One region of the Methylobacillus sp. genome, then DNA from elsewhere that is predicted to be linked to it. Evidence: predicted binding sites of a transcription regulator. Region 1 holds the regulator's gene; the other holds the start of a gene.
The links. Region 1 encodes sigma-54, which starts transcription at its own class of promoters, with help from an activator protein. Its sites were predicted from a motif close to TGGCACNNTTCCTGCT; they were not measured.

Region 1 (3,997 bases):
AAAAATGCTAAGCTGCCAGCTAAAACCAAAAAATAGAATGCAATTCTTCAGCGGAGATTTTATGCGCACCCTGCGTTATTCTTTATTGCTTGCTTTTATGGCAAGCATGTTTGCCGTCAATGTTCATGCCGAAAAGGCGGACCGGGAGAAACCGATCGAACTGGAAGCTGATTCGGTACAGGTCAATGATGCCAAGAAGACCAGCACTTATACCGGCAACGTGATCCTGACTCAGGGGACGCTGGTGATCCGTGGAGACAGGCTGATCGTGCGCGAGGACAAGGAAGGCTTCCAGCACAGCACCTCCTATGGCAACCCCACTACCTTCAAGCAGAAGCGCGACGGCAAGAACGAGTACATGGAGGGCAGTGCCCAGCGTATAGAGTATGATGGACGCATGGACAAGGTGCAGCTGTTCACCAAGGCATGGGTCAAGCGCGGGGAAGATATCGTGCATGGGGATTACATCATGTATGACGCCAACGCCGAATATGCGGAAGTCATCAGCGGCGGCTCACAGGCGGCCACGCCAGCCACGCCGGGCGGGCGTGTGCGTGCCATCATCCAACCCAAGAAAAAGCCGGCAGCAGACGCCCCCTGAGCTCGAGTACATGGAAAGAAACTTCCAGCGCGAAAGCGAACCCAAGAATATTGCCCTGTTTAGATATTGCATACATGAGTGAATTAATCGTAGAAAGCCTGCGCAAGAAATATAAGTCACGCACTGTGGTGCAGGATATCTCCCTGCAACTCAACAGTGGTGAGGTAGTAGGTTTGTTGGGGCCGAACGGCGCGGGCAAGACCACCAGTTTCTATATGATGGTAGGCTTGGTGCCGCTGGATGGTGGCCGCATCCTGCTCGACGGCAAGGATTTGAGCCGGATGCCGATTCACCAGCGCGCGCGCATGGGCCTGGCCTACCTGCCGCAGGAGCCGTCTATTTTCCGCAAAATGACGGTGACGGAAAATATCCAGGCTATCCTGGAGTTGCAGCACCATATGACGGATGCACAGCGCAAGGAACAGCTTGAATCTCTGCTGCATGAACTCCATATCACCCATATACGCGACAACATGGCCGTCAGCCTTTCCGGTGGCGAGCGCCGCCGGGTGGAAATTGCCCGCTGTCTGGCGACCAACCCCAGCTTTATTCTGCTGGATGAGCCATTTGCCGGGATCGACCCGATCGCAGTGCTGGATATTCAGAAGATCGTGCGCTTTTTGACCGAGCGCAGTATCGGCGTACTGATCACCGACCATAATGTGCGTGAGACATTGGGCATCTGCGACCGTGCCTATATCGTGAACGAGGGCCGCGTGTTTGCCTCGGGCAAGCCCAGCGAGATCATCCATAATGAAAGTGTGAGAGAAGTGTATCTAGGCAAGGACTTCCGCCTGTAGTCGTGGCACAAAAGTAAAGATGAAACAAAGTCTACAGCTTAAATTTTCCCAGAATCTGACATTGACGCCGCAGTTGCAGCAATCTATCAAGCTGCTGCAACTGTCTTCGCAAGAGCTGAACCAGGAGCTGGAATCGCTGCTGCAGGCCAACCCTTTGCTGGAACGCGTCGATGGCCCGGATGGTGCTGCTGACGTATCCGATAGCTATGGCCCCTCTCATGACGTGGCCTCTGGCCAGACGACAGCCGAAACATCCGAACCCGTAGCCGACGATCTGCCAATGCCGGAATCCGGCGGTGCGGCAGATGACTACTTCGAGTCTTTTCAGGGTAGCAACCGCTGGGAGGAGGGTGGTGGTAATCATGACGACGATAACGATTTCAGCTTCCAGGAAGCAGTAAACCCTACATTGCGTGAGCATCTGCTGGGGCAGATCAAACTGATGCCACTTTCCGAGCGCGACCAGACGCTGGCCATGGTGCTGGTGGATGCCATCAATGATGACGGCTACCTTGAGCAACCGTTGGAAGAGTTGGCAGCATTGTTGCCGGAAGAGTTGGAAATTGAGTTGTTGGAACTGGAAATCGCACTTAAGCATATCCAGAACCTGGATCCGCCCGGTATTGGCGCGCGCAACCTGGCTGAGTGCCTGGTCTTGCAGTTGCGGACATTGCCCGAGGACACTCCTCACTTGGCACAGGCGATCACGTTGGCTGGGCAATACCTGCCTTTGCTGGCGAGCCGGGATTACACGCGCTTGCGCAAGCTGCTGAATTGCGATGATGGTGTATTGAAAGCGGTGCAGCAGCTTGTGACCCAACTGAATCCGCGCCCTGGCAGCGAGTTCAGTCATATTGCCTCGGATCACTATATCCAGCATGAAGTCGTGGTCAGAAAAGTCAAAGGTATCTGGATCGCGAGCCTGAATGATGAAGTGATACCCAAGCTGCGCATCAATCAATTGTATGCCAACATCCTGAAACGCAACCGCGACAGTTCCAGCCAATACTTGATGAGCCAGATGCAGGAAGCCAAATGGATGATCAAGAACATCCAGCAGCGTTTCTCTACCATCCTGCGCGTATCCCAGGCGATTGTTGATCGGCAGCGCAATTTCTTCGAGCATGGGGAAGTGGCCATGCGCCCGCTGGTGCTGCGTGAAATTGCCGATGAGCTTGGCTTGCACGAATCCACGGTTTCACGCGTGACGACAAGAAAGTACATGCTCACTCCACGCGGCGTCTACGAATTGAAATATTTTTTCGGCAGTCATGTGGCAACGGAATCCGGTGGCGCGTGTTCCGCCACGGCCATCCGCGCATTGATCAAGCAGATGGTGGGCGAGGAAAATCCCAGGAAGCCGCTGTCTGACAACCAGATTGCTGATATTCTCGGTAAACAGGGGATTGTGGTTGCAAGAAGAACCATAGCAAAATACCGCGAATCTCTACAGATTCCCGCGGCCAACCAGCGCAAGTCGCTTTGATTTGCGCGTTTTTTAAGTAAGGAGAGTGTTATGAATTTGCACCTGACCGGACATCATCTAGAGGTTACCCCAGCCCTGCGCGAATATGTGCAGTCCAAGCTGGCCCGACTCAGCAATCACTTTGATCATGTCATTGATCTCAAGGTGACGCTCAGCGTGGAAAAATTGGTGCAAAAGGCGGAAGCCACCCTGCGTGTTCCGGGGAACGACCTGCATGCCGAATGCGGTGCGGAGAATATGTATAGCGCGATTGATTCGCTTGCTGACAAACTGGATCGCCAAGTATTGAAGCATAAGGAAAAGGTCAGCAGCCATAACCAGGCTGACGGCGGCGTCAAGCATCAAACCGTCGAGTAAATCCTGTCTATGCTGCAAACGGGTACCGCTTCTGTCGAAGTGATGGAATCGGTACCCTATTTAGTTGTTTCTTCTGACTGATCATTCCCAGAGAATCAAGCCACATGGCCGAAATCAGTGTTTCCCAGCTCTACAACGACACGCGCCGCAAACTCAAGCTCAAATGGATAGCAGGTCTGGCGGGCGGCGAGAATCCGTTGACCAGTGAAACTGTTACCAAGCCTTCGCTGGCGTTGATCGGCCACCTGAATTTCGTGCATCCCAACCGGGTACAGGTATTGGGGTGCGCAGAGATGGATTATCTTCTCAGCCTGCATCCGCGCGAGTTGCAGCAGGCTATCAAGAATCTTTTTTCCGCTGACCTCGCCGCCATCATCGTCGCTAATGGCGAAGTGGCGCCAGATGAGCTGGTTGCGGCTGCAGACGAATACAAGACGCCTTTGCTGGCTTCACCACTACGTAGCCCCGAGCTGATGGATGTCTTGAGTCATTACCTCGCGCAAGCGGTGGCGGTGTCTGAAAGCCAGCACGGGGTATTCCTCGAGGTGCAGGGGTTTGGCCTCATGATCAAGGGCGATCCTGCCATCGGCAAAAGCGAACTGGCACTGGAATTGATTTCACGCGGCCATCGCCTGGTGGCGGATGATATCGTCGATTTCTACCGCGTTGCCCCCGACCGGCTGGAAGGGCGTTGCCCGCCATTGCTGCAGGATTTCCTTGAGGTGCGCGGCCTGGGCGTGCTCAATATTCGCG
Region 2 (3,997 bases), on a different contig from region 1:
TAGCCACATACGGCGTTTCCACCGAAGGCCGCACCGGCTTTCCGCTCAGGCTGCGGTAGCTCACGCGCAGCATATCCAGGATCACGATCCACAGTACTGCGACGAAGAACAAGGTCAGCACCGCATCGAGCTGCTGGTTGAAGATCAATTGCGGAGCTACCGCCGCCTTTTCCGGCGGTAATATTCCAGCGGCCAGCTTGGCCGACATATCGTTGGCTGCGGCGAGGAAGCCGACGCGCACGTCGGCGCTGGTGATCTTTTCCCAAGCAGCCGTTGTGGTGACGATCACCAGCCAGCTCAACGGCAAGCCCGTGACCCAGGCATATCTAAGCCTGCCGGATTTGATGAAGATGCCGGTGCCCACCGACAAGGCGATCGCAGCCAGCATCTGGTTGGAAATGCCGAACAGCGGCCAGAGAATGTTGACGCCGCCATTCGGGTCGATCACGCCGATATAGAGGAAATAGCCCCAGCCCGCCACGACAATGGCGCTGGTAAGCAAGACCGAGGGATACCACGACGTTTGCCCCAACTTGGGCCAGAGATTGCCCAGCATGTCCTGCAGCATGAAGCGGCCGACGCGGGTACCCGCATCCAGCGTGGTCAGTATGAAGATCGCTTCGAACATGATGGCGAAGTGGTACCAGAGCGCCAGCAGGTGCTGCCCGAAAGCGCTGCCAAATATGCTGGCCATGCCCACTGCCAGTGACGGCGCGCCGCCAGTACGCGCAAACAAGGTGGATTCTCCCATCTCGCGCGCCAGGGTTTCCATCTGCTCCACAGTGACCGGGAAACCCCAGGCGCTAATGGTCGCTACCGCATCTGCAGCCTCCTTGCCGACAATGCCAGCCGGGCTGTTGATGGCGAAAAATATGCCCGGATCCAAGACGGTGGCGGCAACCATCGCCATGATGGCGACGAACGATTCCAGCAGCATGGCGCCATAGGCGATCATGCGGATATCCGACTCGTTGGCCAGCAGCTTGGGTGTGGTTCCCGACGCAATCAGCGCATGAAAACCAGAGACCGCGCCGCAGGCAATAGTGATGAAAACGAATGGGAACAGGCTACCGCCAAAAATCGGGCCGGTACCGTCAATAAACTGGGTCAAGGCCGGCATCTTGACTTCAGGTTGCAGCAGGATGATCGCCACAGCCAACAAGAAAATCGTGCCCAGCTTCATGAAGGTAGATAGATAATCCCGTGGCGCCAGCAGCAACCACACCGGCAGGATGGCAGCGGCAAAACCATAAGCAATCACCCACCAAGCCAAGGTCAAGCCGTCGTGGTCAAACAAGACACGTAACCAGGGATGATGATCAATATAGCCGCCGCCCACCACGGACAACAACAACAATACGACACCCAATACCGAAGCCTCCAGCACCCGCCCAGGCCGAAAGTGGCGCATGTAAATGCCCACTATCATGGCAATCGGTATAGTGGCAGCTACCGTGGATGTCGCCCATGGGCTGTGTTTCATGGCGTTAACCACCACCAGCCCCAACACCGCAATCAGGATCACCATGATGGTGAAAGTGCCGATCAGCGCTGCAAAACCGCCTATTGGCCCCAACTCTTCCCGCGCCATCTGTCCCAGGCTGCGGCCGTTGCGCCGGGTAGAGAGGAACAAGGTCACCATGTCCTGTACCGCGCCGCCCAAGACTGCACCGATCAATATCCACAAGGTGCCAGGCAGATAGCCGAACTGCGCCGCCAGCGTCGGCCCGACCAGTGGGCCCGGCCCTGCAATCGCCGCGAAGTGGTGGCCAAACACCACCCATTTGTTGGTCGGCACATAATCACGGCCGTTATCCAGCCGTTCCGCAGGCGTAGCGCGGCTGGCATCAACCATCAGTACCCGCGCCGCAATCCAGGCCGCATAAAAACGATAGGCTATCGCAAACACACAAACAGCAGCGGCAATAAACCACAAGGCATTGATGCTTTCGCCGCGATGCAGCGCAATGCCGCCCACCGCAGACGCGCCAATAATAGCAACCAGTATCCAGACTAGGTATTGCAGGGTTTTATTCATAATTGGTGATGTTTTTGAGGATGTTGATGTCACGCAGATAATGTCCGGCAGTATAAAACCAAAGCCCCCGCTCGGTAAGCAGAAGGTCGTGCCTGCTATGTAATCCAATGCAAAAGAACAGCCCGGACCTTTGTTCGGTCAAGGCACGTGTTTCTGATGCAAATGCACTTGCATTGGGCATTCGCGCCTTTCCGACCCTACCCTAGACTGCAACAATCTAGACGCAAGTCTCTATTTATTATGTGATTCCATCACTTTTCTACCATTGGCATGGTGATTGCTTATATCCAGGCGAGTTAAAAATGTTCAAGGTTTATTATGCTCCGGGTCGTGCTTATTGATAATCACTTGGGGCGTACAGCTCCCCTTAGCCAGTATCTGGCGGATGCGGGCTACGAGGTTGTTTCCCAACTTGCGGATATTGCTTGCCTTGATGAGGCTGTCAGATGCTTACAGCCAGATTTTGTGATCATTGATATCGTTTCACCAAGCAAAAATATGCTGGAACATCTGTTTTTGATGAACCGCAATATGCCGCAACCCATCGTGATGTTCACGTATGACGGTGATACCGAGAAAATCTGGGAAGCTACCCGTGCTGGCGTCAGCGCTTACGTGGTAGGAGAAATCAGCCATGACCGATTGAAATCGGTTGTGGATGCAGCAATTGCCCGGTTTGAAGAATTCAAGACATTGCGCAAGGCACTGGAAAGTGCCAATAACAGACTCAGCGAACGTAAGGTGATAGAAAAAGCCAAGGGTATTCTCATGCAGCAGCGGAATCTATGTGAGGACGAGGCTTATAAACTACTGCGCACCCTGGCCATGCAACAGAAAACCCGCTTGGCTGTATTAGCCAGGCAAATAGTCAAGGCAGCAGAGCTGTTGCTCTAACTTTCCGGCTTACTCCAATGACGGGGTAATCGATGCAGGATTAAAGGCCAAAGCTGGCCAATCGGACAAAGGCGTCCTTGCTTCAGGATCTATCTTCTGAGGCAGGACGCTTTTTTTATGGGAAGCATTGATGAGCGACAAAACCATCAGAAACGAGACAAGCAGTATCGGGATAAACAAAGCAAAGCACAACTTCCTGCGTGTCAGTAGAAAAAGGGCTGAAAGATGCGCCTTGGGCATGCTGCTGTCTGCCGGACTGATAAGCGCACAGGCAGCAGAGAGTGATCAATACAGCTTGCTTGAATCCATCAAGACCGGTAAGAGCATGAGCAGCCTACGACTGCGTTATGAGCATGCGGAGCAGGATAATCGCAGTAAAAATGCCGATGCATTCACACTGCGTACTTTGGTCGGTTGGCAGACAGCAGACTTCCATCATGTCAGCCTAGGTATACAGTTGATCAATGTCGCCAAGCTAACCGATAACTTCAACGATATGGACAAAGGCGAGCCACAACCCGGCATGGTCAATTACCCGGCCATCGTTGATCCTGGCTCCACCGGCGTCAATCAACTCTATCTTGACTGGAACGGCAGCAAGGACACTAGCATCCGCCTGGGAAGACAGTCAGTAAAACTAGATAACGTACGCTTTATCGGCAATATCGAGTTTCGCCAAGTCATGCAGGTGTTCGATGGCATCGCCATTGAAAACAAGAGCCTGCCCGATACCAGCCTCTATTTCGCTCATTTCGAGCGGGTCAAGCAAATCAATAATCGCAAGCGCAGCGGCAACCTGGATATTGTCCATGCTACTTATTCGATTTCGCCTGGTGAAACCTTGACTGCCTACGGTTATTTCAACAATTTCAACGACCTGGGATTCAATGCATCAAACGGATTAGGCGCAGATGCAGATGCCTCCAACAAGACGCTGGGGCTACGCCTGGATGGCATACGCACACTGAACGATACCTGGAAATTCCTCTATACCGCTGAATACGCCAAGCAGACAGACTATTCCAGCGGCGACTCTCGCATTGATGCTCATTATCTCCGGTTAGG

Region 2: the regulator sigma-54 is predicted to act here: its motif matches at 2,305-2,320, upstream of V7Z75_RS10830 (ANTAR domain-containing response regulator).

What each region holds. Positions count from the first base shown of each region.
Region 1 is NZ_DAIUFW010000010.1:12,744-16,740, reverse strand. Features, by position in the region: gene lptC (LPS export ABC transporter periplasmic protein LptC) at 1-36, shown strand, start outside; gene lptA (lipopolysaccharide transport periplasmic protein LptA) at 62-601, shown strand; gene lptB (LPS export ABC transporter ATP-binding protein) at 676-1,401, shown strand; gene V7Z75_RS11855 (RNA polymerase factor sigma-54) at 1,421-2,887, shown strand; gene hpf (ribosome hibernation-promoting factor, HPF/YfiA family) at 2,918-3,244, shown strand; gene hprK (HPr(Ser) kinase/phosphatase) at 3,349-3,997, shown strand, end outside.
Region 2 is NZ_DAIUFW010000007.1:159,005-163,001, forward strand. Features, by position in the region: gene V7Z75_RS10825 (carbon starvation CstA family protein) at 1-2,038, opposite strand, end outside; gene V7Z75_RS10830 (ANTAR domain-containing response regulator) at 2,357-2,932, shown strand; gene V7Z75_RS10835 (alginate export family protein) at 3,063-3,997, shown strand, end outside.